DNA from 3 places in the Rhodosalinus sp. 5P4 genome. Region 1 is predicted to be linked to each of the others. Evidence: riboswitches for the same ligand, from Rfam matches in the RefSeq annotation. Region 1 holds a riboswitch; each other region holds the start of a gene.
The links. Region 1 has a riboswitch for cobalamin ahead of AB6A69_RS03495 (TonB-dependent receptor plug domain-containing protein). Riboswitches for the same ligand answer to the same signal wherever they lie in the genome.

Region 1 (10,304 bases):
CCGTCTCCTCGTAGTAGCGCAGGGCGCCCGGGTGCATCGGGATCGGCGTCGCGCCGAGGGCGAATTCCACCGTGGTGTCGTTCGCCGCCGGGTGCACCGCGATCAGCTCGTCCACGTTCTCGAACATGTTCATGGTGATCTGGTAGGCCAGCTCCTCGTCCATGGCCGCGTTCACCACGAGCACGTTCGGCACCGCGATGGTCGGCACCGGCGCCTCGACGCCTTCGTAGATGCCGGCGCGGAGCGTGTAGGCCGCGAAGGTGCCGTGCTGCTCCTGGCCCGCGGCCACCTCTTCGTCCGTCAGCGGCACGAGGCGGATGTCGCGGGTCGCGGCGAGGTTCATGATCGACGAGGTCGGCGGCCCGACCGACCAGAAGCCGGCGTCGATGTCGCCGTCGCGCAGCGCGTCCGCGGTTTCGTTGAAATTCAGCCGCTGCTCGTCGATGTCGTCGTAGGTGATGCCGTTCGCCTCGAGGATGCGGCGGGCGTTGACCTCCGTGCCCGAGCCGGGCGCGCCGACCGAGACGCGCTTGCCCACGAGATCCGAGAGGCCCTCGATGCCGCTGTCGGCAAGCGTCACGATCTGGATCGCGTTGGGGTAGATCGAGGCGAGCGCGCGGGCGTCCACGGCGCGTCCCTCGAACTGGCCCGCGCCCTCGTAGGCATCCACCACGGTGTCGGCGAGCGCGATGGCGATGTCGACGTCCTGGCGCGAGATGAGCGCCATGTTCTCGACCGAGGCGCCGGTGACCTCCGCCGTGGCCGAGGCGCCCTCGACGTGGCGGCCGATCAGCTCGGCAAGGCCGCCGCCGTAGGGATAGTAGGTGCCGCCGGTGCCACCGGTGGCGATGGCGAGATCCTGCGCCTGCGCGCCGGAGCCGAGCGCCACGGCAGCCGCCGCGGCGAGCATGAATCGTTTCATGGTCGTCCTCCCAGTTGCCGGGAGCGGGTGTGCCCCGCCCCTCGTTTGCGCGCCCAGTTCATTGCCCGTGGGCAGAGATGTCAAGCTCTGGCCCCATGGGCCCCTGTGGCGAAGAGCGGCTGCCCGCGCTCAGAAGAGCCCGTAATACTCGCGCTGCTCCCATTCGGAGACGGTGGCGAGGTAGCGCCGCCATTCCGCCCGCTTGATCGTGGAAAGCCACCGGACGGTATCCGCGCCCCAGACGGCGGGCCAGAGGTCGGAGGCCTCGAACGCGTCGACCGCAGCGCCCAGATCGGCCGGAAGCCGTGGCGCGTCGCTGCCATAGGGATCCTCGACCGGCTCGGGTGCCGGAAGCCCGCGCGCCGTCCCGTCTCGTCCCGCCTCGATCTGCGCGGCGAACACGAGGTGCGGGCAGGCGGCCGGTTCGGCCACGCGATTCTCGACCCGGCTCGCCGCGTCGCCCGGCGCGATCAGCGCGCGGATCATGGCCCCCTTGTTGTCGCGGCCCCACTGGATGCGGTCCGGGGCCAGCATGAAGGGCTGGTAGCGCTTGTAGCCGTTGACCGTGGGCGTCGTGAGCATGCAGCTTTCCTCTGCCCGCTCCAGAAGTCCCGCGATCCAGCCCGACGCCGTCGGCGTCAGCCCGTCGCCCTCGGGCGCGAAGAGGTTGCGGCCGCCCGCGTCGCCCACCGACTGGTGCAGGTGCCAGCCGCAGGGCACCACGCCCTCGAGGCGCGGGCGCGACATGAAGCTCGCATGGAGGCCCATGCGGCGGCAGACCTCCTTGGTGGCGTGGCGGAAGAGCACCATCGCGTCGGCGTGCGACAGCGGGTCGGCGGGCTCGAACGTCATCTCGCACTGCGACGGCCCGAACTCGACCTCCATCGAGCGCACGGGCAGGCCGAGCTTCTGCGACGCGCGGCGGATCGCGTCCATCGCCTCTTCCAGCGCGTCGTAGCGCGCCTCGGTGAGATACTGGTAGCCTTGGGCAAGAAGCGCCGTCTCGGGCGGGGCGCCGGGCATGCCGGCATCGGCGTGGGCGAGCCGGGCGTCCTCGACCCGGTGGACGTGAAACTCCACCTCGAGCCCGCAGGTCATGCGCAGGCCGTCGGCGGCAAGGCGCGCCACCGACCGCTTGAGGATCGAGCGCGGGCAGAACGGCATCTCGCCGCCATCGGCGTAACGCAGATCGCACAGCATCCAGCCGTTGTGCTGCGACCAGGGCAGGACACGGAAGGTTTCCGGATCGGGCAGCATCAGCATGTCGCCCGCGCCGTTGAGCCGGCCGTCTCCGATGCCGGGGCCGCCCTCCCAGACGGGGAAGACGGTGCGGTGCGACGTGTCCTTCAGCAAGAGCGTGGAGGTCATCGCCACGCCGGAGCGGAAGGCCGAGGCAAGCGCCGCGGCCGCCAGCGCCTTGCCGCGCAGGATGCCGTGCTGGTCCACGAAGGAGAGGCGGACCACCTCGAGCCCGCGGCGCTGCACCTCCTCCAGCACCTCCGCCGCGCGCGCGAGCGCGGCCGCGTCGTAGAGGCCAAGCCGCGCCGTGCGCCCCCCTTCGAGGTCTCCAGCGCTCATTCCGCGGCGAGCGGTGCGGACCAGTCGCAATGGGCGCGGCGATGGGCGTCGGCCTCGCGCCAGAGCGCGTCCCAGCGATCGGTCGGCCCGATGGCGTCGATGGACACCGGCCCCTGCACCCGCTCCGCGCCCGCGCCGCGCAGCGGCAGGTCGTCGATCTCGCCCGCCTCCACCTTGTCGATGGCCGCGCGCAGCATCCGGCGGTAGCGGATGATGGCGACGTCGGTCTTGCCCAGATGCTCCTGCGTGCGATCCTGGATCGCACCCATGCTCTCCACCGCCCACTGGTCGTGCACGTTGATGTCGAGCCCCATGCCCGTGTAGGTCTCGCGCACCTGCTCCTCGGGGTCGTAGCCGTAATTGTTGCGCCGGTTCTTGAGCGGCGCGTAATCGGGTAGCCGGTGCTCCTTCAGGCGCTGCTCGCGCATCAGTTCCCGGTTCACCGGGTCCGTGTAGCTGGTGAACATCGAGAACCAGTAGCAGTGGGTGTCATCCACCGGAACGTGCCACTGGGTGATGGTCATCTCGTTCGAGATCGGGATGCAGATCGCCTCGGGGAAGACCTGGTTGGTCACGCGGACATGGCTGCGCCCGTCCTCCATGTGCCGCAGTGCGACAAGGCGCAGGCCGTGATCGGTCTCCTCGACCCTGATCTCGGGGCGCGGATACTCCCGCAGAAGCTGCGTCATCGGCATGTCGGTCTGCCCTGCCCGGTCGCGGAACTGCTTGCCATAGCTCTCGGCCGGGTCCTCGTCCTGGAGGAAGCGGTGCAGGAAGGAGGCGTGCACCGGGTCGATGCCCACCTCCATCGCCTGCAGCCAGTTGCACTCCCACAGGCCCTTGAAGGCGAAGACGTGGCTTTCGGGCGCGCGGAAGCAGTCGAGATCGGGGAAGGCCGGCGGCTCGCCCGGCCCCATGTAGGCCCAGACGATCCCGTTCTTCTCGACCACCGGGTAGGCGGTGGTGCGGATGTTCCCGGCAAGCGGCGAGCCCTCGGGCTCGCCCGGCGTCTCCACGCACTGGCCGGTCCGGTCGAAATGCCAGCCGTGGAACGGGCAGCGCAGGCCGCCGTCCTCGCGCCGGCCGTAGCAGAGGTCGGCGCCGCGGTGCGGGCAATGCCGCCCGATGAGCCCGAGTTCGCCGGACGTGTCGCGGAACAGCACGAGATCCTCGCCCATCAGCCGCACGGGAATCACCGGGCGCGGCCCGGACAACTCTTCCGAAAGCGCGGCGGGCTGCCAGTAGAGGCGCAGGACAGCCCCTGCGCCGGTACCCTGCTCCACGCGCGTGATCCTGTCGTTGAGTTCCTGGCTGATCATCCGGGCCTCCTTGCCAAGCGTGAATTGGCATTTGCGCGAAAATCGCACTGGCGATACATTATCGGAATGTTGAGTCAGCCGCGCGGGACTGTCAAGCGCGCGAGGGAGGGTCGCGGCGATGGCCGGAACCACAGAGATCTCCACCTCGGACACGTCGCTCACCTTCGCCAAGGGGCTGTGCGTGCTGAAATGCTTCGACGCCGACGCGCAGCAGCTCACCATCCCCGAGATCGCCCGGCGCTGCGGCATCGACCGCGCGGTGGCGCGCCGGCTCGTGCTCACGCTGGTGCGGCTGGGCTATGTCCGGCAGACCGGGCGCAGCTATTCCCTGTCGCCGCGCATTCTCGTCCTGGCGGGCGGGTTCCTGCAGGGGCGCCGCTTCGGCCTTGCGATCCAGCCGGTGCTCGAGGGATTCGCCGCGCAGTGCGGGCAGCCGCTTTCCATGGCGATGCGCGACGGGGAAGACGCGATCTTCCTTGCCCACACGGGCGGCGACGGGCTGGCGCCGCGGCTGGGCTTCACCGTGGGCAGCCGGCTGCCGCTTCTCGCCACCGCGATGGGCCGCGCCCTCGTCGTGCAGGAACCGCCCGAGCGCCGCGCGCAGCTGGTGGCCGAGGCACCGGTCGCGGCCTGGACCGAGAAGACCATCACCGACCGCGCCGCCGTGATGCGCCTCATCGAGGGGGCCGCGCCCAGCGGGATCATGCACTGCGACGGCGAGTTCGAGCCGGGCGTCACCGCCACGGCGATCGGGTTTCGCTGCTCGGGCGGGGAAATCGCCGCGGTCGGCCACTCCGCGGAAGGGTCCTTTTACGAGATGCCGGGATTCCGGCCGCGGATCGAGGCCACGCTGCAGCGTTGCGCCTCGGCGCTCCGGGGGCTTCTCTAGCCGTCCTGCAGGCGCGGCATGTAGGTCGGCTGCAACGCGCCGAGCGCCTCGCGCACCTCGGGGGACGGATCGCCATAGACCGTCATGCGCAACGGACGCACCAGCGCAAACAGCGGGCGCGCGAAACGCCGCGTGAACCCCTGCAAATGCTCGACCACGGCGGTATCGTTCGAAAAGCCCATCAGCAGATGCAGCCGTTCGCCATCCTCCGAAAGATGGACATCGCATTGCAGCGTGCCCGCCTCCTCCTCCCGGGCCTGGTAAAGCAGGTCCTGCGCGATCGCGGCCAGATCGTCGTCCGGCGCGCCGCGCAGTTCGGTCTCGAGCACCCAGCGCAGGTAAAGCGTCATTGCGCACCCCTCCCGCGCCGCGACGGTGCAGCTCGCTTCGGCATCATCCTCGTCATCACCAGGCCCCGAGTTTCCAGTCGGGGCGAGGCATAAGACAGAATCGCTGCCGCGCTAAGCCGAAAAGCGACAGCGCGGCGCCGTGGCCGCCGCCGGGTCGAACGCGCTTGACAACCGCGCCGGGCGGCGGGCACCTTCGCCCTGCTTCGGTTCCGGCGTTTCGGCGTCGGATGAAAAGGGAACGCAGTGAGAACCCGGCTTCGCGCCGGCCCGAATCTGCGGCTGCCCCCGCAACTGTGAGCGGAGAGCGAAGCCGGAACATGCCACTGCGGCGCCTAGGGGCGCGGCGGGAAGGCCCGGCCAAGCGACGACCCGCAAGCCAGGAGACCTGCCGAGGCGATCACCCTGTCCTGGCGCGGGGCGCGCCACGGGCAACGGACCCTTCCGTCGAGGTGACAATCGTTTCGTCGTCCGCGAGGGGCCGGTCATGCCGTCCGTCGCGGGCATTCACCGGCCGTCGGCCCCCGGGCCGCCATGAAGGGACAGATCCATGACCCGCCTTCCACTCTCCGCATCCGCCGCCGTCGCGGCGCTTCTTTCCGCCTCCCAGGCCCTGGCCCAGGAAAGCTTCGATCTTGGGGAGATCGTCGTTTCCGGCGCGCTCGTCCCGCAAGAGGTCAACCGCACCGGCGCCATCGTCGACGTCCTCGACGAAGAGGCGCTCGACGAGGCGCCGCTGACGCTCGAGCGCACGCTCGATCGCATTCCCGGCGTGTCCTTTTCCTCCAACGGCGGCCTCGGCAGCGCCAGCACCGTGCGGATTCGCGGCCTCGGCAGCGCCTATGTCGGCGTGCGCATCGACGGCATCGACGTGAGCGACCCGTCGGCGGTTCAGCTCGGCTTCGACTTCGGCGGCCTGACCAGCGCGGGCCTGCAACGCGTCGAGGTGGTGAGGGGCTCGCAATCGGCGCTTTACGGCTCCGAGGCGATCGCGGGCGTGGTGGACGTGACCACCTTCCGCGCGAGCGAGCCCGGCACCTTCGTCAAGGGCTTCGCCGAGGGCGGCAGTTTCGGCACGGCGCGGGGCTCGGTCGGGGTGGCGACCCGCGGCGAGCGCGGCGCGCTCGCCTTCAACCTCGCGCGCACCGAGACCGACGGTATCTCGGCCCGCGCGGGCGATTCGGAGGACGACGGCTACGAGGAGACGTTCATGTCGCTCTCGGGCGATTACGAGGTGGGCGAGGGTGTCGTGCTCGGGTTTTCCGCCTTCCACCGTGACGCCGAGGCGGAAATCGACAACTTGGTCTTTGACGCCAGCTTCAATCCCATCGTGGACGCCAATGGCAGATATGTCGTTGACCCCATAGGCACGAATCTCTTGGAGCAGACCGGCGCGCGCGTCTTCGCGGAAATCGCGGCCTTCGGTGTGGATCACACCTTCAGCTATTCGACCTTCCGCTCGGAACGCCGCGACCCGGGCGGCGTGATCAAAGCGTTCGACGGCGACCGCGACCAGCTTTCCTATCTCGGCACGACGGAGCTGTCGGGCGGGACCACGCTCAGCTTCGGGCTCGACCGCACCGAGGAGGAGTACGAGACCGATTTCGACGCGGGCTCTTCGGTGACGACCTCGGCGCTGGCCGAGGCGATCTTCCGTCCGCGGGACGACCTCGATGTCGCGGTTTCGCTGCGCTACGACGACAACGACGATTTCGGCGGCAATACCTCCGGGCGCGTCGCGCTCGCCTGGCGCGCGCGGCCGGACACGACGGTCCGCGCCGTGGTCGGCACCGGCTTTCGCGCGCCGTCGCTCTTCGAGCGGTTCAGCGCCGCGGGTGATCCGACCCTGAAGGTCGAGAAAAGCCGCAGCGTGGAGCTTGGCGTCGAGCGGCGCTTCGGCGAGGAGAGCTTCGTGCAGGCGACGGCCTTCTACGCCGAGATCGACGACCTGATCGGCTTCGACGGCGCCGCCACGGCCTGCGGCAGCGGCTTCGGATGCTACAACCAGGTTCCCGGCACCACGGTCAGCAAGGGGCTGGAGATCGAGGGGCGCTACGCCCACACCGACCGCGTGGCCGTCTTCGGCGCCTATACCCTGACGGACGCGGAAACCGACGGCACGCGGCTCGCGCTCGTGCCGCGCCACGACCTCACCCTCGGGGTGGACGTCGATTTCACCGACCGCCTTCGCGGCACCTTCGACGTGCAGCGCGTGGCCGACGTGGAGCCCAGCGCCTTCGCGCCGCCGAACAACGACGTGAGCGACTACACGCTGGCCAACCTGGGCTTTTCCTACGCGGTGACCGACACGGCGGAGGCCTATCTGCGCGTCGAGAACCTCTTCGACGAGGATTACGAGACGGTGGGCGGCTACAACATGCCGGGCCGGGGGATCTATGTCGGGCTGCGCGCGTCGTTCTGATCGGCGGCTCCGGCGCGCCGCGGCGGCGCTCGGGCTCTGGCTCGGGCTGTCCGTCGCGGCGGCGGGCCCGGGCGGCGCGGACGAGGCGCCGCCCGCCCGCGTCGTCTCGATCAACCTCTGCACCGACCAGCTCGCCATGATGCTCGCGGCGCCGGGGCAGCTCCACTCGGTGACGAACCTCGCCACCGATCCGCGCGTCTCCGCCATGGCCGAAGAGGCGGCCGCCTTCCCTTCGAACCGCGGCGCCGCGGAGGACATCTACCTCATGCGGCCCGACCTCGTGCTCGCCGGGCGCTACACGGCCCAGCCCACGGTCGCCATGCTTCGCCGCCTCGGGATTCCGGTCGTCGTGTTCGATCCCGCGCTCTCTCTCGACGACGTGCGGACCCGGATGGTCGAGATGGGCGCGGCGCTGGGACAGGAAGAGGCCGCCGCGCGCGCGGTCGCAATCTTCGACGCGCGCCGCGCCGCGCTGCGCGAGTCCGTTTCGCGCAGGCCAAGCGCGGCGCTCTACTACGCCAACGGCTACACGGCGGGCGACCGCTCGCTGGCCGGCGAGATCCTCGCCGCCGCCGGCTTCGAAAACGTTGCCGAGGCGGCCGGCCTCTCGGCGGGCGGGCGGATGCCGCTCGAGGTGCTGGCGCTGGCCGCGCCCGAGGCCGTCGTGACCGCCCGGCCCTATCCCGGCGCCTCGCGCGCCGAGGATATCCTCGACCATCCGGTGGTGCGCGCCCTGCGCGAGGGCCGTGCCGCGGGCGCCTTCGCCGACCGCGACTGGATCTGCGGCACGCCGCATGTGCTGGCGGCCATCGAGTCGCTGGCCGAGCTGCGCCGCACCCTGCCGCCGGAGGGGCCGGAGTGACGCGCCTCGCGCTTCTTCTCGGTGCGCTCGTCGCGGCCCTCTTTCTGGGCTCGCTCACCATCGGGCCGGCGGGCGTGGGCGCGGGCGAAAGCCTTCGCGCCCTCGTCGCGGGCGATGCCGGCCCGCTCACCCTCGTGATGCGCGAGATCCGCCTGCCCCGCGCGCTCCTCGCCGCCATCGTGGGGGCGAGCCTCGGCCTCGCGGGCGCGGCCATGCAGGGCTACCTGCGCAACCCGCTGGCAGAGCCGGGGCTCATCGGCGTCTCGGGCGCCGCGGCGCTCGGCGCGGTGATCGCGCTTCAGACGGGCCTCGCGGCGAGCTGGGCGCTCGGCCTGCCCGCCGCCGCGCTCGCCGGGGCGCTCGCCGCCGTGCTTCTCGTCGTCGCGCTCGCGGGCCCGCGGGGCACCTCGCTCACGCTCATCCTCGCCGGCATCGCGATCTCGGCGCTCGCCGCCGCGCTCACCTCGCTGGTGCTCAACCTCTCGCCCAACCCCTTCGCGGCGAGCGAGATCGTCTTCTGGATGATGGGTTCGCTCGCCGACCGCTCGATGAGCGATGTCTGGGTCGCGCTGCCCTTCACCGCGCTCGGCTGGGCGCTTCTGATGACGATGGGGCGGGGGCTCGACGCGCTCACGCTGGGCGAGGACGCGGCGGGCGCGCTCGGCATCCGGCTCGGGCGGCTTCAGGCCGCGCTCGTCCTCGGCACGGCGAGCGCGGTGGGCGCGGCGACCGCGGTGGCGGGCACCATCGGCTTCGTGGGCCTCGTGGTGCCGCATCTTCTGCGCCCGCTCGTGGGCGCGCGGCCCTCGCGGCTTCTGTGGGCCTCGGCGCTCGGCGGGGCAGCCATGGTGCTCGCCGCCGACATCGCGGTGCGCCTCGTCCTGCCCGAGCGTGACCTGAAACTCGGGGTGCTGACCGCGCTCGTGGGCGCGCCGCTCTTCCTGCATCTCATCTACCGGACGCGAAGGGAGATGGGATGAGCCTGCTGTCGCTGTCGGATCTCTCGGTGCGGCTGCGCGGGCGCGACGTGCTGGCGGGCGTCACCCTCGATATCGGCCCCGGAGAGGTCGTGGGGCTGATCGGCCCCAACGGCGCGGGCAAGACGACGCTGATGCGCGCGGCGCTCGGCCTTCTGCCCGCCCGCGGCCACAGCAGCCTTGCCGCCTTGCCGCCGCGCGCCCGTGCGCGGGCCGCGGCCTGGATGCCCCAGGCGCGCGAGATCGCCTGGCCCGTCAGCGTCGAGACGCTGGTGATGCTCGGCCGGATCCCCCACATGGCCGGTGGCCAGCGCCCGTCGGAGGGCGACATCGCGGCGGTGGAGCGGGCGCTTGCCGCCATGGGCCTCGGGTCGTTCCGCCACCGCACCGCCACGCGGCTGTCGGGCGGCGAGCAGGCGCGCGCGCTGATCGCCCGGGCGCTTGCCCAGGACACGCCCCTCATCGTGGCCGACGAGCCCATCGCGGGGCTCGATCCCGCGCACCAGATCTCCACCATGAAAAGCTTCGCGCGGATCGCGGAAGACGGGCGCGCGGCGCTCGTGTCGATCCACGATCTGGGTCTGGCCGCGCGCCACTGCACCCGGCTCGTGCTGCTCGACGGCGGGCAGGTAGCCGCGGACGGGCCGCCCGGCGAAGTGCTGACACCTGCCCGCCTTGCCGAGGTGTTCCATGTGCGCGGCTTCTTCGAGACCACGGCGGCGGGCCCGGTCTTCCAGGCGCTCGACGTGATCGGCTAGGGACCGCAGCCTTCAGCCGCCCGCGACGCCCGCCTCCGCGAAGGTCGCCATCCCGTCATGGCAGGCCAGCGCCGCGCGGACCACGCCGAGCGCCAGCGCCGCGCCCGAGCCCTCGCCCAGCGCCATGTCGAAGTCGAGCACCGGGCGCCGGCCCATCGCGTCGAGAAGGCGGCGGTGCCCCGGTTCCCGGCTGACATGACCCGCGAGGCAGTGATCGAGCGCGCCGGGCG
Region 2 (10,304 bases), on a different contig from region 1:
CGCCGCGGCGCGGGCGAGCGCCTGGCGCGGATCCTCGGCCACCACGAGCGCGGTAGCGGAGGCCGCGAGCGGCTCGGCGGCGAGGCGCGCGCCCTCGGCATCCGTGAGCACCGCCGCGGCACCCTTTGCAAGCGCGGCGGGCAGGAACGCCGCGCCGTGGGCGCGCGTGCCCGGCAGCGCCGCGAAAAGATGGCCGGGCGCGACCTTGCGGCTGTCCACGGAAATCCCGGTGACGCGGGCCGCACGGCCGCCTTGCGCGGTCAGGCCCAGTTCCGAAAGGCCCTTCTCCCGCTCGCCCATGCCCTGCCGCTCCGTTCGTGCCATGCCTGCCCGCCGCCCCGGCACGCGTGCCGTGCCTTCAGTTGGCGGTGAGCGTTACACCAGTCTGCGGGGCGGGTTCAATCTCGGGCCGCAGCCCCAGGATCGGCGCGACGCGGCGGATCATCTCGGCGGCCACGGGCACCGCCGTCCAGCCCGCCGAACGCCGCGGTTCCGCGCCCGAGGTCTCCACCGGTTCGTCGAGCGCCACGACGAGCACGTATCGCGGGTCGTCGGCGGGAAAGATCGAGGCAAAGACGGCGATCACCTTGTCCTCGTAATAGCCGCCACCGGCCTTGCGCGGCTTGTCGGCGGTCCCGGTCTTGCCGCCGACGCGATAGCCGCGCACCTCGCCCAGGCTCGCGGTGCCCTCGGTGACCACGCGGCGCAGCATGGTGCGCGCCTTGTCCGCCGAGGCGGCCGTCATCACCCGCTCGCCGAGGCGGGGGGCGTCCTGGCGCAGCAGCGTCGGCGTCACGCGAAAGCCGCCATTGGCGATCGCCGCGTAGCCCGCGGCGAGGTGGAGCGGCGTGACCGAAAGCCCGTGCCCGTAGGAGATCGTCACCGCCGAAAGATCGGTCCAGCGCTCGGGCAGCAGCGGCGCGCCCTGCGCCGCCTCGGGCATCTCGACGGGAACCGGCTCGAGCAGGCCCAGACGGTCGAGAAACGCGCGCTGGCGCTCCGGCCCGATCTGCAGCGCGAGCCGCGCCGTCCCCCGGTTCGAGCTGTGCACGAGGATGCCGTCCACGGTCTGCTCGCCGTAATCCTTGTTGCGGAACTCCCGGATCGCGAAACCGGACACCCGCATCGGCCCCGAGGTGTCGATCAGCGTGTCGTCATCGGCGAGCCCCAGCTCGAGCGCCTGCACCGCCGTGAAGGTCTTGAAGGTGGAACCCAGCTCGTAGACGCCCTGCACCGCGCGGTTGAAAAGCGGGCTGTCGGCGGCCTCCCCGCGCGGCGGCGGCGCGGGCCGGTCGTTGGGATCGAAATCCGGCAGGCTCACCAGGCTGACGATCTCTCCGGTCTTCACGTCCATCAGCACCGCGGCCGCGCCCTTGGCGTTGAGAAGCCGCATGCCGCCGTCCAGCACGCGCTCTGCGGCGGCCTGCACCGTGAGGTCGAGCGACAGCGCGAGCGGCGCGCCCGCACGGGCCGGGTCGCGCAGGCGCGCGTCGAAGGTCTTTTCCACGCCCGCGACGCCGATCACCTCTGCGGCGTGCACGCCCTCGCGCCCGAAGCCCGCCCCGCCCAGCACATGCGCCGCGAGGCGTCCGTTGGGATAAAGCCGCATCTCGCGCGGCCCGAAAAGCAGCCCCGGCTCGCCGATGTCGTGCACCGCCTGCTTCTGCTCGGGGCTGATCTTTCGCTTGATCCACAGGAACTTGCGCGCGCCCGTGAAATCGGCGCGCAGCTTCTCGGCATCGAGGTCCGGGAAGATCCGCGCAAGCTCGCGCGCGGCCGTGTCGGGGTCCACCATCAGGGGCGGCTGCGCGTAAAGGCTGTGCGTGCCCATGTTGGTGGCCAGCACCCGGCCGTGCCGGTCGGTGATGTCGGCGCGCTGCGCGAGGATGGAGGCGCCCGGCGCGCGCACGCGCGGCTCTTCGGGCTCTGAGGCCGCGAGATGCGCGGTCCGCCCGCCCACGAGGGCGAAGGCGAAGACGAAGGCCACGCCCAGCACCAGCAGCCGCGCCTCGGCGCGCTGGCGCAGCCGGTCGCGCATCTCCTCGTGGCGCAGGCGGATGTTCTCGCGCTCGATCGCGTCGGGGCTTTCGCCCCTGGCGCGGGCCTCGAGGATCCGGGCGAGCGGGCGCAGCGGCTTGCGGATCATGGCGTCGACTCTCCCTGCTCGGAAATCTCGACCACGTTGGCGATGGGCTCGGGCGCGTCCTCAGCAGGATAGGCGACCTGCTCGACGCGGCCGAACTGCTCGGGCCGGAAGGGCAGAAGCCCGAGCGTGTCGAAGTTCATCTCGGCAAGCTCCATCAGCCGGTCGGGCCGGTTGAGATAGGCCCATTCGGCCCGCAGCACCGCGAAGCGCGCCCGCGTCTCGGCGATCTGGCGCTGCAGGGCCTCGGTCTCGGCGATGGCCTGCTGGGTGCGATAGTTCTGGTGGTAGGCCCAGAAGGCGAGTCCGATCACGGTGCACGCGGTGGTCACGAAAAGCAGGGTGCGCATCTGGTCTATCCTTTCACGACCGGCATGCCGATCCGGGCGGGATCGGGGGCGCCCGCGGGCGCATCGGTGCGGCGCGCCACCCGAAGCCGGGCCGAACGCGCGCGGGGGTTGCGGGCAAGCTCCTCCGCGTCGGGGCCGACCGCCTTGCGCGTGAGGATCTCGAAGCGCGCACGCTCGGGGGTGCCCGCCGGCGCGAAACGATTGGCCGCGCCGGTGGAGCCCGCCCGCGCCTGGAAAAAGCGCTTCACCATCCGGTCCTCGATGGAATGGAAGGTCACCACGGCGAGCGCGCCGCCGGGCGCAAGCGCGCGCTCGGCGGCGACGAGACCTTGGAACAGCTCCCCGAACTCGTCGTTCACGGCGATCCTGAGCGCCTGGAAACTGCGGGTGGCGGGGTGCGCCTGCCCCGGCTTCGCCCGCGGAAGGCAGGATTCGACGACGCGGGCGAGATCGAGCGTCGTCTCGATCGGCGCCTCGGCGCGCGCACGCAGGATGGCGCGGGCGATGCGCCGGCTCGCGCGCTCCTCGCCGTAGAGAAAGAGGATGTCGGCCAGCTCCCTCTCGGAGGCGGCGTTCACGATATCGGCCGCGGTCGGGCCCTCCCGCCCCATGCGCATGTCGAGCGGCCCCTCCTTCTGGAAGGAAAAGCCGCGCTCGGCGCGGTCGAGCTGCATCGACGAGACGCCAAGGTCGAGCACCACGCCGGCGAGGTCGCTGCCGTAATCATCGAGCCTCGAGAAGACGTCCTCGACCATCTCCAGACGGTCGCCATAGGCGCCGGCCCATCCCGCCGCGAGTTCGAAGGCGAGCGGATCGCGATCCATCGCGACGACCTTGTCCGCGCCCGCCTCCAGCAGCGCGCGGGCATAGCCGCCCGCACCGAAGGTGCCGTCGAGCCAGACGCCGCGCACCGGCGCCACGAGATCGAGAAGCGGGCCGAGCAGGACCGGAACATGGGGCGGCGCGGAGCTCGGGGCGGACGCGGCCGGGCAGGTCATGGCCTACGCCCCCGCCGGGCCGCCGGGCTGCGGATCGTCCAGCAGCATCAGCGGGTCGAAATCCTCGGGCAGCTCGTCGAGCCAGGCTTCGGTCCGCGCCAGCTCTTCGGCGTCGTAGGTCTCGGGCTTCCAGATCTGGAACGTGTCGCCGGCGGCGATGAAGAACGCCTCGCCCTCGAGCCCGATCTTCTGGCGCAGCTTCGCCGGCAGGACGAGGCGGCCGGTCTCGTCCACGTTGGTGGGATAGCTCTGGCCGTGGAAGAGGCGTTGCAGCATCTTGCGCTGCATCGAGCCGCGCGGCATCGCGTCGATCTTCTCGTCGACCTCGGCGATCGCCTCCATGGTGTAGCATTCGAGGTAATTGCGGCGGTGGTCGCCGTAGACGATCACCAGTTCGGGGTTGAGCCCATCGGTCCAGTTCGGGTCGGCGGCCTCGAGCACGCGGCGGAACGAGGCCGGGATCGACACCCGGCCCTTCCCGTCCACCTTGTTGCGGCTCTCGCCTCTGAACCTGCGGCCCACTGTCCCTACCGCCCTTTCAACCTTCGCCCCCGAAGGCCCGGCGCCTTACGAAAACGGCGGATCGAGCTGCTGCCAAAGCCCGATCCGCCGCCCTCGTCCCGTCGCCGGGGTGTCCGGTTGCGCGCGCCACCTGGGGGGATGTCTGCTCGCCCGCGCACCGGATCTCTCTTTCACGATGAAAGCGGGGTGCCTGTATGAAACCTGACTTTTTATGGGAGCCTTGTTCGGGGTTCTTTTCCGCCCCTTCGTCCCGTCCCTCATCGTGAGAAAAGGGATGCCATGGGAATTCATGGAAATCAACAAGTTTTTGTGGGACGACAGGCAACCGCAGACGTGTCAGCGCCTTGCATGAGCGGCTTTTGCCATGCTCCCGCGGGACTGAAATACAATATATATGACCGTCTCTGAAAACTGCTCCATATATGGTGCGAATTTCCGGACTCCCTTTTTGGCCCATGATTTCCCACCCGTATCCAGAAAACTGTCGCGTCGCCGAAGATCCGTCGCCCGGCCCGGGCGAATCGCTCGCCGGGCGCGAGTCGGGCGTTCCGGCATTCCGCCGGATGCCATCGACGGGAAATGAGCGGGCGTCGCCGTGCACAGGCCGCCCATCTTCCAGGCAAGCCCGGGCGCAGCGTGGGCAGGCGAGCCCAAGCGTTCACGAAGCGCACAAGGAACGGGCAGAGCTGCCCGGAAAAGGTCAGTATGTCATATGCATTTGCCGCATAGCAGCATTGAGCCGCCGGCTATTGTGCAAGCGCAGCATAAACGTATCTTTGGAAGGAACGCGGCGCAGGCTGACGCCAACACGCAAGGCAGGCGCCCGCAGACATACGGATCAGGAAACCCTCTCCTCCTCCCTGGGTTTTCTGAAAACTGGCGGCGGCATCTCTCCTCCTCCCCGATGCCGCCGCACCTTATACGACGCAGCCCGTCGCCCTCGGGTGCGGGATGCGGACACAGGATCGAAGCGCCCCCTCTCCTCCTCCCTGGGGCCTTCGAAATCGAAACGGCGGCGCCTTCCTCCTCCTCCCGGGCGTCGCCGTTTCTCTTTCCCAAGCTTCGAAAAACGGGATGTCCCGTGATTTCCCGTCGCGGCGCGGCGCCTGCGCGTCAGTGCAGCGCGCGACGGCGTCCGCGCGCCCCGCCCCGGCGAGTCGCGCCCACGACGCTCGGCCGCGTCGCCTGTTCCAGAAACTCCAGGAAGGCCGCCGCGGCGGCGCTGGGCGCCTCGGGCGGGTCGAGCCCGTCGAGCGCCCGGCTCGCCGCCTGCTGCGGGCTGGCGTCCGGCGGCAGGGCAAAAACCCATTCGAGGAACCCGAGCCGCGCGGCCTGCTCGGCCGCGTCGCCCTCTCGCGAGAGCCTTTGCAGCCCGTCCATGATCGCCAGCGCCGTCATTTGCGCCCTGCCCGCCGGCCTGCGCGGCCCGTCCGGTCAACCATCTCTCATCTCCCGGGCCGCGCCCCGCGGCCATTGGAGCGGATGACTGGAAGAGCGGGACAGCACCGCGGCGGCGCCGCACGACGTCCCCGCCCACACCGCCACCCGCGGTTCGACGTCATGCCAGGGCTGGTTTCCGGGCTCGGGGCGGGTGGGGCCGGTGGCCCCGCGCCAGGCGCCTTCCCGGGAGCGGTCCCAGTGGCATTGCCTGTCGCATCCCGCCCTCACCGTTGCGGGGGCAGCGCCGGGGTCTCACCGGCTTCCCAATTCTCCGCGACGCACGCGCCGCGGCACCCTGACACGACCGAGCGTAGCCGATTCCCCGTCAGGCGAAAGCGATTTTCACGCCCGGCCGGACGTTGCGCCGGTCGCGCGGATTGGCTCAGAACGGGACGTCGTCGGCGCCGGTGACGTAGCGGGCGACCACTTTCTTGTCGCCCGCCTTCTCGAAGGCGACCTCGAGCTTGTCGCCCTCGATGCCCTTGATTGTCCCGTAGCCGAACTTCTGGTGGAAAACGCGATCACCCACGCTGTGGGCGCTGACCGCTTCGAGGTCGATCACCTGCCCGCGCGTCTCGCGCGGCTGGCTGACCGGGCGCGCGCCGGCGCGCTCCTGCATCCGGCGCCAGCCGGGAGAGTTGTAGGCGTTGGCCTCGGCCGCGCGGCGCTCGATGCCCGCCGTGGCCGCGGCACCGTAGCCGCCCCCGTAAAGCCCCGGCGGCGTCAGAACCTCGACATGCTCCTCCGGCAGCTCGTCGATGAAGCGCGAGGGCATCTGCGACTGCCACTGGCCGAAGACGCGCCGGTTGCCGGCGAAGGAAATCGTGCAGAGCTCGCCCGCGCGGGTGATGCCGACATAGGCGAGGCGGCGTTCCTCCTCGAGGCCCTTGAGGCCCTGCTCGTCCATGGACCGCTGCGAGGGGAAAAGCCCGTCCTCCCAGCCCGGCAGGAAGACGGCCGGGAACTCCAGCCCCTTGGCGGCATGCAGCGTCATCACCGAGACCTTCTCGCCCTCGGCGCCCGCCTCGTTGTCCATGATGAGGCTCACATGCTCCAGGAAGCCGGTGAGGTTCTCGAACTCCTCGAGCGCCTTGACGAGTTCCTTGAGGTTGTCGAGACGCCCCGGCGCCTCGGGCGTCTTGTCCTTCTGCCACATGCCCGTGTAGCCCGACTCGTCGAGAACGATTTCCGCAAGCTCGACGTGGCTGAGGCCGGGATCGCCCGCCATCCGGCCCCACCTGTCGAGCCCGTCGAGAAGCTTCGCAAGCTCCGCCGCGCCCTTGCCCGAGAGCCCCTTCTCGGCCAGCAGCGCCCGCGCGCCCTCCAGAAGGCTCACGCCCCGGGCCCGCGCCGCGGCGCGGATCTTCTGCTGGGCCTTGTCGCCGAGCCCGCGCTTGGGCGTGTTCACGATCCGCTCGAAGGCCAGATCGTCCGCGGGCGAGACGACGAGCCGGAAATAGGCCATCGCGTCGCGGATCTCCATCCGCTCGTAGAAGCGCGGCCCGCCGATCACGCGGTAGGGCAGGCCGATGGTCAGGAACCGGTCCTCGAAGGCGCGCATCTGGTGGGAGGCGCGCACGAGGATCGCGATCTCGTCGAGCGAGAAGGGCCGCATCCCCCGCGTGCCGCCCTGCATCGCCTCGATCTCCTCGCCGATCCAGCGCGCCTCCTCCTCGCCGTCCCAGTGCCCGATGAGGCGGACCTTCTCGCCCGCCTCGGCCTCGGTCCAGAGCGTCTTGCCGAGCCGCCCCTCGTTGGCGGCGATCACGCCCGACGCGGCGGCGAGAATATGCGGGGTCGAGCGGTAGTTCTGCTCCAGCCGGACGACCTTCGCGCCGGGGAAATCCGTCTCGAAGCGCAGGATGTTGCCCACCTCCGCACCGCGCCAGCCATAGATCGACTGGTCGTCGTCGCCCACGCAGCAGATGTTGTGGTGACCGCCGGCCAGTAGCCGCAGCCAGAGATACTGCGCGACGTTGGTGTCCTGGTACTCGTCCACGAGGATGTAGCGGAACCAGCGGCGGTATCGCTCGAGCACGTCGTCATGGGTCTGGAAGATGGTGACGACATGGAGAAGCAGGTCGCCGAAATCGACCGCGTTCAGCTCCTTCAGGCGGGCCTGGTACTGAGCGTAGAGCTCGACGCCGCGGCGATTGTAGGCACCGGCCTCCGAGGCGGGCACGCGCTCGGGCGTCCAGGCGCGGTTCTTCCAGTGATCGATGATCCCGGCGAGCTGGCGCGCGGGCCAGCGCTTCTCGTCGATCCCCTCGGCCGCGACGAGCTGCTTGAGGAGGCGAAGCTGGTCGTCGGTGTCGAGGATCGTGAACGACGGCTTGAGCCCCGCAAGCTCCGCATGGCGGCGCAGCAGCTTGACGCAGATCGCGTGGAAGGTGCCGAGCCAGGGCACCCCCTCCACCGCGTGGCCGAGAAGGCGCGCCACGCGGTCCTTCATCTCGCGCGCGGCCTTGTTGGTGAAGGTCACGGCCAGGATCTCGTCCGGGCGCGCGCGGCCGGTGTTGAGAAGATGCGCGATGCGCGTGGTCAACGCCTTGGTCTTGCCCGTGCCCGCGCCCGCCAGCATCAGCACGGGCCCGTCGAGCGCCTCCACCGCGGCGCGCTGCGCGGCGTTCAGCTCGTGAAGATAGGGCGCAGGCCGCGCGGCCATGGCACGGGCGGACAGCGAGGCCGCCTCGAAGGCGTCGGCGTCGTCGAAACTGCTCATGGCGCGCAATCTAGCGCAGCCGGCGGCGGGTTTAAAGAATTGTTCGGCGTATGTTCCGCCCGCGGCGCGGGCCGCGCCCGCGTGCTGGACAATCCCCCGCCGCTGACGGAAACATGCTGCCGATGACCCTCGACGCACGCTTCCCCGCCATCTCGGACCTTCGTGCCCGCGCCCGCGCGCGGCTGCCCCGCTTCGTCTGGGAATATCTCGACAGCGCCACCGGCGCGGAGGCCACGCAGGCGCGCAACCGCGCCGCGCTCGACCGGGTCGTGCTGCGTCCCTCCATCCTGCACGGCGAGATCGCGCCGGATCTTTCCGTCGAGCTTCTGGGCCGCCGCCACGCCCTGCCCTTCGGCGTCGCGCCGGTGGGGATGTCGGGCCTGATCTGGCCCGGGGCGGAACGCAGGCTCGCCGCCGCCGCGGCGGAGGCGGGTCTGCCCTACACGCTGTCCACCGTCGCCACCGCCACCCCCGAGGAGGTCGGGCCCGAGGCCGGGGAGAACGGCTGGTTCCAGCTCTATCCGCCGCGCGACGAGGACATCCGCCGCGACATGCTGCGGCGCGCCCGGGCGGCGGGGTTCCGCACGCTGGTGCTGACCGTTGACGTCCCGGTGGCAAGCCGGCGCGAGCGCCAGACGCGCTCTGGCCTGACGAACCCGCCGCGCCTTACCCCGCGGCTGGCGTTGCAGGTGGCCGCGCGGCCGGCCTGGGCGCTCGCCACCGCGCGGGCGGGGATGCCCCGGATGCGAACGCTCGATCCCTACAAGGAGGGTCTCGCCTCGGGCGCGCTGCCCTCGAACGCGCATGTGGGCTACCTTCTGCGCACCTCGCCCGACCGCGACTACCTGCGCTGGCTGCGGGACAACTGGGAGGGGCCGCTCGTCGTCAAGGGCGTGCTGGGCGCCGAGGACGCCGCCATGCTTCAGGCCGAGGGCGCGGACGCGATCTGGGTGTCGAACCATGCCGGCCGGCAGTTCGACGCCGCGCCCGCCACGATCGAGGCGCTGCCCGCGATCCGCGCGGCCACGAAGCTGCCGGTGATCCTCGACGGGGGCGTCGAGGGCGGGCTCGACATGCTGCGCGCCATCGCGCTCGGCGCGGATTTCGTGATGATGGGACGGCCCTGGCACTACGCGATCGCCGCGCTGGGGGCGGATGGCCCGACGCATCTGGTGGACTTGCTGCGCAAGGATCTGGAGGCCAACATGGGCCAGCTCGGCGCGCGCGATTACGGCGCGCTGCCATCGCGCCTGGTGCGCGACTGACCCGTCAGGCCCTCTGCCCGCAACTCGCGCCCGGCCTCGTATCCCAGCGAGCGGAAGCCGGCGAGGAAGGTCTGGATCAGGCGGTCGATCCGGGGCTCGCCGGACACCTCGCCGCGCTGTGCCAGCTTCGCCAGGTCGAGCGCCGAGTCGCGGCATGTGCCCGGCAGGCTGTCGAGCCGGGCGAAGCCCATCCGCCAATGGGGAAAGGCGCGCTCTGGCTCGGCGCCCGCGCGCAGCGTGACCAGCCCGTGATGGCGGGGATCGCGGCCGATCCGCGCGAAGCAGGCGCGCACCACCGTCTCCTCGCCCTCGAGCACCTGGAAGTAGCTTCCCTCGTGCAGCAGCAGCAGGCCGGTAATGTCGGCCACCGTGTTGTTGCGCCGCGAGGCGGCGAGGATATCCGACACCTCGTCGGCGGAGGGCTGGCCGCCGCGTGCCGTGCTCCAGTAGAGATAGCGAAAGATCATATGGCGCACCCGGCGACGTGACGCCGCAAACGAACCAGACGCGAGTTGACAACGGGTAAAAATCCACCGGCGCGATCACGCCGAGTTTACGAAGCGCGGGATTGTGCCTAGACATCGCATAGCGAACGCAAAGGGACAGCGCCGATGACCGACTTCCGCAAGATCCTGGTCGCCAACAGGGGCGAGATCGCGATTCGCGTGCTGCGCGCGGCCAACGAGATGGGCAAACGCACCGTCGCGATCTTCGCCGAGGAAGACAAGCTGTCGCTCCACCGCTTCAAGGCGGACGAAGCCTACCGCATCGGCGAGGGTCTGGGACCGGTGCAGGCCTACCTGTCGATCCCCGAGATCATCCGCGTGGCGAAGGAGTGCGGCGCCGACGCGATCCACCCGGGCT
Region 3 (10,304 bases), on a different contig from region 1:
GCTTCCGGCACGTCCATCTTCCCGGCGAGGTAGGGCGTGAAGGCGGCGACCATCTTCTCGACAGCGCCCAGCGTCGCGGTGTTCTGCACGGTGACGGAGCGCGAGCCGCCCGTGCCGCCACCCTGCGCGATGAGGTCGGAATCCCCCTGCACGACGCGGATGCGCTCTACCGGGATGCCGGTCTGGTCCGACAGGAATTGCGCGTAGACCGTCTCGTGCCCCTGCCCGTTCGACTGGGTGCCCACGAAGAGGCTGACGGTCCCGTCCTCCTCGAACGTCACCTTCGCGCCTTCCGAGGGATCGCCGAGGATGCTCTCGATGTAGTAGCAGAGCCCGAGGCCGCGGAGCCTGCCGCGCGCCGCGCTCTCCTCGCGCCGTGCGGGGAACCCGGCCCGGTCGCACTCCCGTTCCACCCGGTCGAGCAGGCGGTGGAAATCGCCCACGTCGTAGGTCTCGCCCGAGGGCGTGGTGTAGGGGAATTTCTCCTTCGGGATGAAGTTGCGCCGGCGCAGTTCCCACGGGTCCACGCCCAGTTCGCGCGCGGCGCGATCCATCGCGCGTTCCAGCACATAGATCGCTTCGGGCCGGCCGGCGCCGCGATAGGCGTCCACCTGCGTGGTGTTGGTATAGATGCCTTCGACGTGCAGCCACGCCGCGGGAATGTCGTAGACGCCCGTCAGAACCTTGGAGAAGAGCGTGCTCTGGATGATCTGGCCGAAATTGGAGTTGTAGGCGCCGAGATTGCTCAGCGTGTGGACGCGGTAGGCGGTGATCCGCAGATCCGCGTCGAAGGCGAGCTCGGCGGTGGTGACGAGGTCGCGCCCGGCATGGTCGGACAGCATCGATTCCGTGCGCTCGGCCATCCAGTGCACGGGGCGTCCCGTCACCCGCGCGGCATGGGCCAGAACGGGATATTCCGGGTAGGGCGCCCCCTTCATGCCGAAGCCGCCGCCCACGTCGGGGTTGGTCACACGCACGGCGTCCTCGGGCAGGCGGAGCGCCTGGACGAGCGCCGCCTTCTGGCTCCAGACCCCCTGCCCGTTGATGGCGACGTGCACGCGCCCGTCCACCCATTCGGCATAGGCGCCGCGCGGCTCGAGGGAGTTCACGATGACGCGGTTGTCGCCGACCTCGAGGCGCACGACATGGGCCGCCGTCTCGAAGGCCGCCTCGGTGGCCGCCGCGTCGCCCAGCACCCAGTCGAAGGCGCGGTTGTCCGGCGCGTTTTCGTGAAGCGGCTCGCCCCCCGGCGCGAGATCGAGCTTGGCGGGCAGCTCCTCGATCTCCAGCTCGACGAGCTCCGCCGCGTCGCGCGCCTGCTGGCGCGTCTCGGCCACGATCATCGCCACGGGCTCGCCCACGAATCGCACGCGGTCGCGGGCGAGCAGAAGCCGCTCGGTGGCCGCGCCCTTCGTGCCGTCGCGGTTCGGCACGCGCACGGCCTGCATCCGCAGGTCGAGACCGGCCGCCTCGAGGTCGGCGGCCGTGAGTACGGCATGCACGCCCTCCGCTTCGCGCGCCGCGCTCACGTCGAGCGTTTCGATCCAGCCATGCGCCATGGGCGCGCGCAGGACATGGGCCACGAGCGCGCCCTCGGGCACGATGTCGTCGACATACCGGCCCTCGCCGGTGAGAAAGCGCTGATCCTCGATCCGCGTGACCGGCTGGCTCCGCCCGAACTTTTCCATGCTCATCCCTTGTCCGCCGCTGCGTCTCCCGCGGAACCTACGCCGCGGCGTGGCGGTGTCTACCCCTGGCGGGCGGGTGCGGCCACGGTGACCCGGTCGAGCGCGCCATAGCCGTTGAACCGCGTCGAAAGCGCCGCGGAATAGGCGCCCATGGCCGGCAGCACCAGCCAGTCGCCCTCGGCCACGTCGCCCGGCAGCGGCAGCGGCTCGGGCAGCCGGTCGAGGCTGTCGCAGGTGGGGCCGAACACCACGCGCGGCACCGGCGCGCCGGTGCGCGGCCGCGCGGCGGCGTCGAGGAGCCGGAAGCGCCCCGGCGCGGCGATGTCGCGCAGCTCGGCGAGCGCACCGTAGATCCCGTCGCCGAGAAACAGCGCCCCGTCCGGCCGGACCGCCTTCACTGGCAGCGCGAGGGTGAACGCCTCGGCGGCCACGGCGCGACCCGGCTCGCAGACGAGCGCCGGGACATCCGCGCCGAAGGCCGCGCGGGCCGCGGCGCCGATCCGGGCGAAGATCGCCTCCAGGTCGGGCGCCGCGGCGTCCCTGTGCGCGGCGAATCCCCCGCCGACGTTCAGACGATGCAGCGTGACGCCGGCGCGGCGCGCCACCTCCGCCGCGGAGAAGATATAGGCCGCCCAGGCCTCGGGATCGGCGCATTGCGTGCCCGGATGGAAGGTGAGCGACGGCGTGAGCCCGCGCCGCGCCACCTCGGCCAGAAGCGCGGCCGCCACCTCCGGATCGGCGCCGAACTTCGCGCCGAAATCATAGGCCGCCCCGGCGACCGGCAGGCGAAGCCGCACCGCGACCTCCGCACCGTCCGGCAGCGGCATGAGCTTGTCGAGTTCCGCGGCGCAGTCCACAGACCAGGAGACGACGCCATGCGTCTTGCCCGCCGCCACCTCCTCGGGGGCGCGCACGGGGTTGTGGTAGTGTAGCACCGCGCCCGGAAAGGCCGCGCGCACCTGCGCCATCTCGGCGGGCGAGGCCACGTCGAACGCCGCGATCCCGGCAGCCACGAGGTTTTCCAGCACCTCCGGGCCATCGTTCGCCTTCACCGCGTAGGTGACGAGCCCCGGAAAGCCGTCGAGGAAACGCCGGGCCGTCCGCTGCAACGTGTCGGGGCAGAAATAGAGCACCGGACCCCGCGGATGCGCCCGCGACAGGTGCGTTTCGGGGGAAGGCCAGAGCGTCGCGCCGGATTGCATGGGAACCTCACTGCTCGCGTTTTACGGAATCTTCGGGCGACGCGCCGTCGGTTTGGAGTGTCTTTTTCGCCGAATCCGTTCATTATGACGTCGAAACGACGAAATTTGCCGACAGATGGACGAAACTGACCGCGCCCTCCTTTCGCTTCTGGCCGAGAACGCCCGCCTGCCCACGGCGACGCTCGCCCGCAGGCTCGGCCTCGCCCGGACCACGGTGCAGGCGCGGCTGGAGCGGCTGGAGCGCAGCGGCGCCATCGCGGGCTACACGCTGCGCGCGGGCCCCGCGCTTCGGCCGCCGCTGCGCGCCACGGTGCTCGTGTCGATCGAACCGCGCTCGGGGCCCGCCGTTCTCGCCCGGCTCAAGTCGCTGCCGGGGGTGGAGGCGGTGCACACCACCTCGGGGCGGGTGGATCTCATCGTGCAGCTTTCGGCCGACAGCACCGAGGCGCTCGACGACACGCTCGACCGGATCGGCGAGACCCGCGGCGTGAAGGGTTCGGAAAGCCTGATCCACCTCGCCACGAAGCTCGACCGGACGCGCTGAGAGGCGCCGGCCCGCGGCGGGCGCCGGGCGGCTTTTCCTCGGCCCGGCGCTCGGGTAAGGAGCGGGCCGACGCCGCTCAAGACGGGATGCACGCGATGCCGCTTTCGAAGACCTTCGACGCCCAAGAGGCCGAGCGCCGGATCTACGCCGCTTGGGAAGAGGCCGGCGCCTTCGCCGCCGGCGCCAACGCCTCGCGCGAGGAAAGCTTCTGCATCATGATCCCGCCGCCCAACGTGACGGGCTCGCTGCACATGGGCCACGCCTTCAACAACACGCTGCAGGACGTGCTGGTGCGCTGGCACCGGATGCGCGGTTTCGACACGCTCTGGCAGCCCGGCCAGGACCATGCCGGGATCGCGACCCAGATGGTGGTGGAGCGCGAACTCGCCCGGGACGGCAAGCGCCGCACCGATTTCAGCCGCGAGGATTTCATCGATCTCGTCTGGAAGCAGAAGGAACGCTCCGGCGGTACGATCATCGGCCAGCTCAAGCGCCTCGGCGCCTCCTGCGATTGGTCACGCAACGCCTTCACCATGGCCGGCGCGCCCGGCGACACGCGGGTGGGCCACGAGAACAGCCCCGACTTCCACAACGCGGTGATGCGCGTCTTCGTGGACATGTACCGCAAGGGCTTCATCTACCGCGGCAAGCGGCTGGTGAACTGGGATCCGCATTTCGAAACCGCGATCTCGGATCTGGAGGTCGAGCAGGTCGAGACCGACGGCCACATGTGGCGCCTGCGCTATCCGCTAGCCGACGGCGAGACCTACGAGCACCCGGTCGAGTTCGACGAGGACGGCAACGTCACCGCCACCGAGACGCGGGACTACCTGACCGTCGCCACCACGCGCCCCGAAACGATGCTGGGCGACACCGGCATCGCCGTCCATCCCGACGACCGGCGCTACGCCCATCTCGTGGGCAAGGAGGCGATCCTGCCGCTGGTGGGCCGGCGGCTGCGGATCGTCGCGGACGACTACGCCGATCCCGAGAAGGGCACCGGCGCGGTGAAGATGACGCCCGCGCATGATTTCAACGACTGGGCGGTGGGCCAGCGGACCGGCCTTCGGGCGATCAACGTGATGACGCCGCGCGCGGGCATGTGGCTGCGCGACAACCCGGACTTCGCCGAGGGCTGCGACGCGGACGGGCTCGCGCGCGTGATCGAGGCGCTCGACGGGCTCGACCGCTACGAGGCGCGCGACTGGATCGTGCGCACCGCCGAGGAGGAGGGCTGGCTCGACGGCATCGACGCCGACCGGCACATGGTGCCCCACGGCGACCGCTCCAAGGTGGCGATCGAGCCCTACCTCACCGACCAGTGGTTCGTGGACGCCGAAAAGATCGTGGGCCCCGCGATCGACGCGGTGCGCGACGGGCGCACCACGATCCTGCCCGAGGCCGACCGCAAGGTCTATTTCCACTGGTTGGAGAACATCGAGCCCTGGTGCATCTCGCGCCAGCTCTGGTGGGGCCACCAGATCCCGGTCTGGTACGGGCCGGACCGCGACGACCCGGCCGGCGGCCCGCGCGAATTCTGCGCCGCCACCGAGGCCGAGGCGTTCGACCTCGCGCGGGAATATTACGGGCCCGGGCCCGAGATCCGCTTCGGCGGCCAGGGCGCGGAATGGGGCGGCCTGCGCGAGGCCGCGGGCGACGGCGTGGCGCGCTTCGCCGAGGTCACGCTGGCGCGCGAGACCGACGTGCTCGACACCTGGTTCTCCTCGGGGCTCTGGCCCATCGGCACGCTGGGCTGGCCCGAGGACACGCCGGAGCTTCGCCGCTATTTCCCGACAGACGTGCTCATCACTGGCTTCGACATCATCTTCTTCTGGGTCGCCCGGATGATGATGATGCAATACGCCGTGGTGGGGGAACGCCCCTTCGACACCGTCTACGTCCACGCCCTCGTCCGTGACGAGAAGGGCAAGAAGATGTCGAAGTCGCTCGGCAACGTGCTCGACCCGCTGGAGCTCATCGAGGAGTACGGCGCCGACGCGGTGCGCTTCACGCTCACCGCCATGGCGGCGATGGGCCGGGACCTGCGCCTCTCGAAGGAGCGGATCGCGGGCTACCGGAACTTCGGCACCAAGCTCTGGAACGCCGCGCGCTTCGCCGAGATGAACGGCGCGGTGGGCGGCGGCGCCGACGTCCCCGCGGCCACCGCCGCCGTCAACCGCTGGATCCTCGGAGAGACCGGCCGCGTGCGCGAGAAGGTGGACGCCGCGCTCGACGCCTTCCGCTTCAACGAGGCGGCGGACGCGCTCTACGGCTTCGTCTGGGGCAAGGTCTGCGACTGGTACGTGGAATTCTCCAAGCCGCTCCTGCAGGGCGAGGACGAGGAGCTTCGGGCCGAGACGCAGGCGGTGATGGCCTGGGTGATCGACCAGTGCCTCATCCTTCTGCATCCGATCATGCCCTTCCTCACCGAGGAGCTCTGGGGCACGCTGGCCGAGCGGTCGAAGATGCTCGTTCACGCCGACTGGCCCGGCTACACCGCCGCGGAGCTTGCGGACGAGGCCGCCGACCGGGAGATGGGCTGGGTCGTCTCCGTCATCGAGGAGGTGCGCAGCGCGCGGGCGCAGATGCACGTCCCCGCGGGGCTCTACGTGCCGATGCTCGCCACCGAGATCGGCGAGACCGGCCGCGCCGCCTGGGGCCGGAACGAGGCGCTGATCAAGCGGCTCGCCCGGATCGAGAGCCTCGAGGAGGTCGACGGCTTCCCGAAGGGCACGGTCACCGTGGCCGTGGAGGGCGCGAGCCTCGGCCTGCCGCTCGCCGGCGTCATCGACGTCGCCGAGGAGAAGGCGCGGCTCGAGAAGACGCTCGGCAAGCTCGAGAAGGAGATGGGCGGGCTTTCGGGGCGGCTTTCCAACCCGAAATTCGTCGAAAGCGCCCCCGAGGAGGTGGTGGACGAAACCCGCGCGACCCTCGCCCTGAAAGAGGACGAGGCGCAGCGCCTGCGCGCGGCGCTCGAACGTCTGGCCGAGATCGGCTGACGGATCAGGCCGCGCCCGGAAGATCCGGGGCGTAGCCCAGGGCATCGAAATCCGCCGCAAAGAGCCGCGCCACGATCCGGCGCGTCTCGTCGTCGTAGTGGCGGGCGATGAGCTTCGACGCCCCGGTCGGGCGCGGCCCCACCCGCGCCGGGAACTCCGGCGCCACGCCGAAGATCCGCCCCATGATTTCCTCGGCGGCCTCGCCCAGCCTTTCCTGCCGGTAGATCCGGTCGAACCAGCCCGGCACCTCGCAAAGCAGCTCCGTCTGCGGCACCCAGTGCACGTCGTCCCGCAGCCCGACCGCGTCCAGATAGCGACAGAACTCGCCGAAGCTCGGTTCTTCCCGCTGAACCGGGGCGCCGCGCCATTTCTCGAAGGTGCGCGCCTGCTGTTTTCCCGCGGCGATCTTGTCCAGATACGCCGAAAGCGTGCGCGAATAGGGGTTCCGCACGATCGCGAACTTGAAGATCTCGTGCTCGACACGGGCGGCCTCGCCCGATGACAGTCGCCGCGGCGTCGGGAAATAGCTCTTCGGCCGTTCGGGCGCAGGCTCGCCCGCGGCGTCTGCCGAGGCCCTGGCGAGCATCCAGGTCATGAGCGAGTTCGCGGTCTTGGGGATCCGGTTGTAAAGAAACCCGTCCCGCAGCGAAACGGCGACCCGACTCTCGACCTCCGAAGGCAGAAGCGGTCCGCGATAGGTGTGCTGCCGGAAGAACGGGTAGAGACGCTGCGCTTGTCCCTGGAACGCCCTCGTCAGACGTATCTTCGCGCTCCGGCGCTCCAGCATAGGCGGATCTTCCCCACTCCCGGCACGGGTACAGCCCCGCAGGGCGGCGTGCAACTGCGTGGCACGCACGAGGTTCTGCTTTTCCGAAAGCGCGATTCGGCGTAAGGGTCGGGGTGCTCCGGTCCGGGCGTTCGCGCGCCCGGTGAAAATGGGAACGCGGTGCGGCCTGAGGGCCAAACCCGCGACTGCCCCCGCAACTGTAAGCGGCGAGCGGAGCCGGAAGATGCCACTGCGGGCGCGGCCCGCGGGAAGGCCCGGCCGAGCAGCGACCCGCGAGTCAGGAGACCTGCCGGAGCGATCACCCTGTCCGGGCGCGGGGCGCGCCGGGGCGACGGAGCCTTCCGGCGTGGTGAACCCGATCACCGGTCCGGGCAGGCCGCCCCTTCCCGGACAAGACACGAAGCGCAGACCGGGCCCGGCCCGGCGGCGGGAGGAGAGGCGCATGGCGGGCAACGCGGCGTTCGGCGGGATCGGCGAGTTCCTCGCCCGTGGCGGCCCGGCGCTCTGGGTCATCGCGGCGCTTTCGGTCCTCACCCTGGCGCTCATTCTCTGGAAACTCTGGCGGCTGGCCCGGCTCGGCGCCTGGGGCGGGGCGCGGGCGCGCGCCGCCGTGGCGCTCTGGACCGAAGGCCGCGCGGCGCAGGCCCGCGCCGAGGCCGCGCGCGGCAGCGGCGTGCGCGCCCGGCTCGCGGCCGCCGCCATGGGCGCGGCGGAGGATCCGGCCATGGCCGAGCCCGCCGCCCGCGAAGAGACGACGCGCATCGCGCGGGCCGAACTCGCCCGGCTCCGGGAAGGGCTGCGCGCGCTCGAACTCATCGCCACCATCGCACCGCTGATCGGGCTTCTGGGCACCGTCCTCGGCATGATCGACGCCTTCCAGGCGCTTCAGGCCAGCGGCGCGCGGGCCGACCCCTCGGTCCTCGCGGGCGGGATCTGGGAGGCGCTCCTGACGACCGCCGCCGGCATGGCGGTGGCGATCCCCGCCGCCGCCGCGCTCACCTGGTTCGAGAGCGTGGCCGAGGCGGTCCAGGGCGAGATGGAAGATCTGGCCACCCGCGTCTTCACGCACCTGCCCCCCCGCGCGGCGGAGGCGGCCTGATGTTCGATTTCGCCGCCGCCCGTCCGCGCCGCCGCCCGAGCCTGACGCCGATGATCGACGTGGTGTTCCTGCTTCTGGTCTTCTTCATGCTGGTGGCGCAGTTCGGGCGCGACGCCGCGCTGCCCCTCGCCACGGCAGGCGGGGGCGCGGGCTGGAGCGGCCCGCCCCGGCTGGTGGAGATCTTCCCCGACCGCGTCACGCTCAACGGCCGCGCCGTGGACGAGACCGGCCTTGCCGCCGCCCTCGCCCCGCTGACCGAGACGCCGGCCGACCCGCTGGTCCTGCGCCCGGTCGCGGGCGCGGACCTGCAGCGCCTCGCCGACGTGGCCGAGACGCTCCGCGCCGCGGGACACAGCCAACTCCTGCTGGTGGAGTAGACGCGATGGAGTTTCCCCGCCCCCCTGCGCGCACCCGTCCCGAGGCCATCGTGCCGATGATCAACGTCGTCTTCCTGCTGCTCATCTTCTTCCTGATGACGGCCGAGATCGCCCCGCCCGCCCCCTTCGACGTGACCCCGCCCCAGGCGGGCGCGGAGACGGGCGCCGAGGCCGGCGCGGTCCTGCACGTCTCGGCGGCCGGGCGGGTGGCCTTCGGCGGCGCGGACGGCGTGGCGGCGTGGGAGGCGCTCGCCGCGCGCGACGCCGGGGCCGGCCCGCTCACCGTTCGTGCGGACGCGACGCTCCCGGCGGCGGAGTTCGCCGCGCTGCTGCGGCGTCTCGCAGAGACGGGCGCGGCAGAGATCGAACTGGCGGTACGGCCGCGATGAAGGGAGGGCTCGAATTCGCCGCCTTCACGGGCGTGGCGCTGGCGCTGCACGTGGGCGCCTTCGCGCAATGGTCGGGCGGCGCGGCGCCCGCCGCCGGCGCGGGCGGTGCGGCCACGGTCTCGCTCGAGGCGGGAGGCGCGGGTCTAACGGCCCTCGTCACGGCCTGGCGCGCCCCGCCCGCCGCCCAGACCGAGGCGGCGATGCCATCCCCGCCCGACCGTCCGGCGCCGCTTTCCGCCGCCCTGCCCCGGCCCGACACCGCGTCCGGGCCGGCGGCGGAGACGCTGCCCCGGACCGCCCCGCAGGCGGCCGCGCCGCCCGCGCCGGACGGCCCCGCGCCGAAGCGGCCCGCCGCGGTCGCCCACCTCCCCGCGCCGCCGCTTGCCGAAGCCCCGGCCCTGCCCCGGCCCGCGCCCGACACCGGCCATGGCGCCGCGCTGCCGAGACGCGAGGCCCCCGAGGCGCCGCGCGCGGCCGCCGCGGCGCCCGCAAGGCCCGCGGCCGAGGCCGCACCCCGCCCGGACACCCGCGCGGCGATCCCGTCCTCGCCACATGCGCCCGGGCTGTCCCGCCGCCCGGCACCGAGACCCGAAACGCTGGAGACCGCACCCGCACGCAGCGCCGCGCGGCCGTCACCCGCACCTGCCGCGCGGCCCGCACCGCCCGAAGCGCCGACCGGTGGCCGCGGCGCCGCGCCCCAGTCCCAGCAGGCCGAAGGCGCGGGCGGCGGCGCAAGCGCGGGCCGGACACGCGCGACGGAACAGGTCGCCCAGGGCGCGTCGGGGCAGAAGCTCGTGGCGCGCTGGGGCGGGCAGATCGTCGCCGCGATCGAACGCCAGAAACGCTACCCATCGGGCACGCGCGCCGCGGGGCGCGTGCGCCTCGCCATCCTGGTGGCCCCCGCCGGCCGCCTCGCCGGGGTTTCGGTTCGGGGCTCCTCGGGCAACGCGCAACTCGACCGGGCCGCGGTGGCCGCGGTCCAGCGCGCGCGCCTGCCCCGCGCCCCGAACGGGCTCTCCTCCGAAAGCTACCCCTTCACCGTGACGCTGCGCTTCGCGCCCTGAGCCGTCGGCGCGACCGGGCCGGGCGTCAGCCATGGGCGGTGTCGTGCTGATCCAGGATCCACCAGCGGACGGCGCGTGCCCGACTTCTCGGCACAGAGCGCACTCGTGATCGCCCGGCACGGCGCGGACATCGAGGCCGCGGAGTTCAGCCATCC

Region 2: it holds a riboswitch for cobalamin, as region 1 does, so the genes downstream of both, AB6A69_RS00215 (hypothetical protein) here and AB6A69_RS03495 (TonB-dependent receptor plug domain-containing protein) in region 1, are expected to answer to the same signal.
Region 3: it holds a riboswitch for cobalamin, as region 1 does, so the genes downstream of both, AB6A69_RS15665 (MotA/TolQ/ExbB proton channel family protein) here and AB6A69_RS03495 (TonB-dependent receptor plug domain-containing protein) in region 1, are expected to answer to the same signal.

What each region holds. Positions count from the first base shown of each region.
Region 1 covers NZ_JBGFSJ010000002.1:119,548-129,851, reverse strand. The annotation lists gene AB6A69_RS03520 (TAXI family TRAP transporter solute-binding subunit) at 1-922, opposite strand, end outside; gene AB6A69_RS03515 (glutamine synthetase family protein) at 1,052-2,500, opposite strand; gene AB6A69_RS03510 (Rieske 2Fe-2S domain-containing protein) at 2,497-3,819, opposite strand; gene AB6A69_RS03505 (helix-turn-helix domain-containing protein) at 3,938-4,708, shown strand; gene AB6A69_RS03500 (hypothetical protein) at 4,705-5,058, opposite strand; cobalamin riboswitch at 5,246-5,466, shown strand; gene AB6A69_RS03495 (TonB-dependent receptor plug domain-containing protein) at 5,606-7,477, shown strand; gene AB6A69_RS03490 (ABC transporter substrate-binding protein) at 7,452-8,339, shown strand; gene AB6A69_RS03485 (FecCD family ABC transporter permease) at 8,336-9,319, shown strand; gene AB6A69_RS03480 (ABC transporter ATP-binding protein) at 9,316-10,074, shown strand; gene cobT (nicotinate-nucleotide--dimethylbenzimidazole phosphoribosyltransferase) at 10,087-10,304, opposite strand, start outside.
Region 2 covers NZ_JBGFSJ010000001.1:38,619-48,922, reverse strand. The annotation lists gene AB6A69_RS00240 (UDP-N-acetylmuramoyl-L-alanyl-D-glutamate--2,6-diaminopimelate ligase) at 1-300, opposite strand, end outside; gene AB6A69_RS00235 (peptidoglycan D,D-transpeptidase FtsI family protein) at 359-2,146, opposite strand; gene AB6A69_RS00230 (cell division protein FtsL) at 2,143-2,493, opposite strand; gene rsmH (16S rRNA (cytosine(1402)-N(4))-methyltransferase RsmH) at 2,499-3,491, opposite strand; gene mraZ (division/cell wall cluster transcriptional repressor MraZ) at 3,495-4,013, opposite strand; gene AB6A69_RS00215 (hypothetical protein) at 5,127-5,411, opposite strand; cobalamin riboswitch at 5,563-5,766, opposite strand; gene AB6A69_RS00210 (ATP-dependent helicase) at 5,836-8,175, opposite strand; gene AB6A69_RS00205 (alpha-hydroxy acid oxidase) at 8,289-9,440, shown strand; gene AB6A69_RS00200 (BLUF domain-containing protein) at 9,404-9,907, opposite strand; gene AB6A69_RS00195 (pyruvate carboxylase) at 10,052-10,304, shown strand, end outside.
Region 3 covers NZ_JBGFSJ010000009.1:80,595-90,898, forward strand. The annotation lists gene AB6A69_RS15640 (xanthine dehydrogenase family protein molybdopterin-binding subunit) at 1-1,688, opposite strand, end outside; gene AB6A69_RS15645 (type III PLP-dependent enzyme) at 1,748-2,890, opposite strand; gene AB6A69_RS15650 (Lrp/AsnC family transcriptional regulator) at 3,006-3,434, shown strand; gene AB6A69_RS15655 (valine--tRNA ligase) at 3,530-6,433, shown strand; gene AB6A69_RS15660 (sulfotransferase family protein) at 6,438-7,220, opposite strand; cobalamin riboswitch at 7,323-7,529, shown strand; gene AB6A69_RS15665 (MotA/TolQ/ExbB proton channel family protein) at 7,663-8,319, shown strand; gene AB6A69_RS15670 (ExbD/TolR family protein) at 8,319-8,696, shown strand; gene AB6A69_RS15675 (ExbD/TolR family protein) at 8,702-9,085, shown strand; gene AB6A69_RS15680 (TonB family protein) at 9,082-10,149, shown strand; gene AB6A69_RS15685 (hypothetical protein) at 10,225-10,304, shown strand, end outside.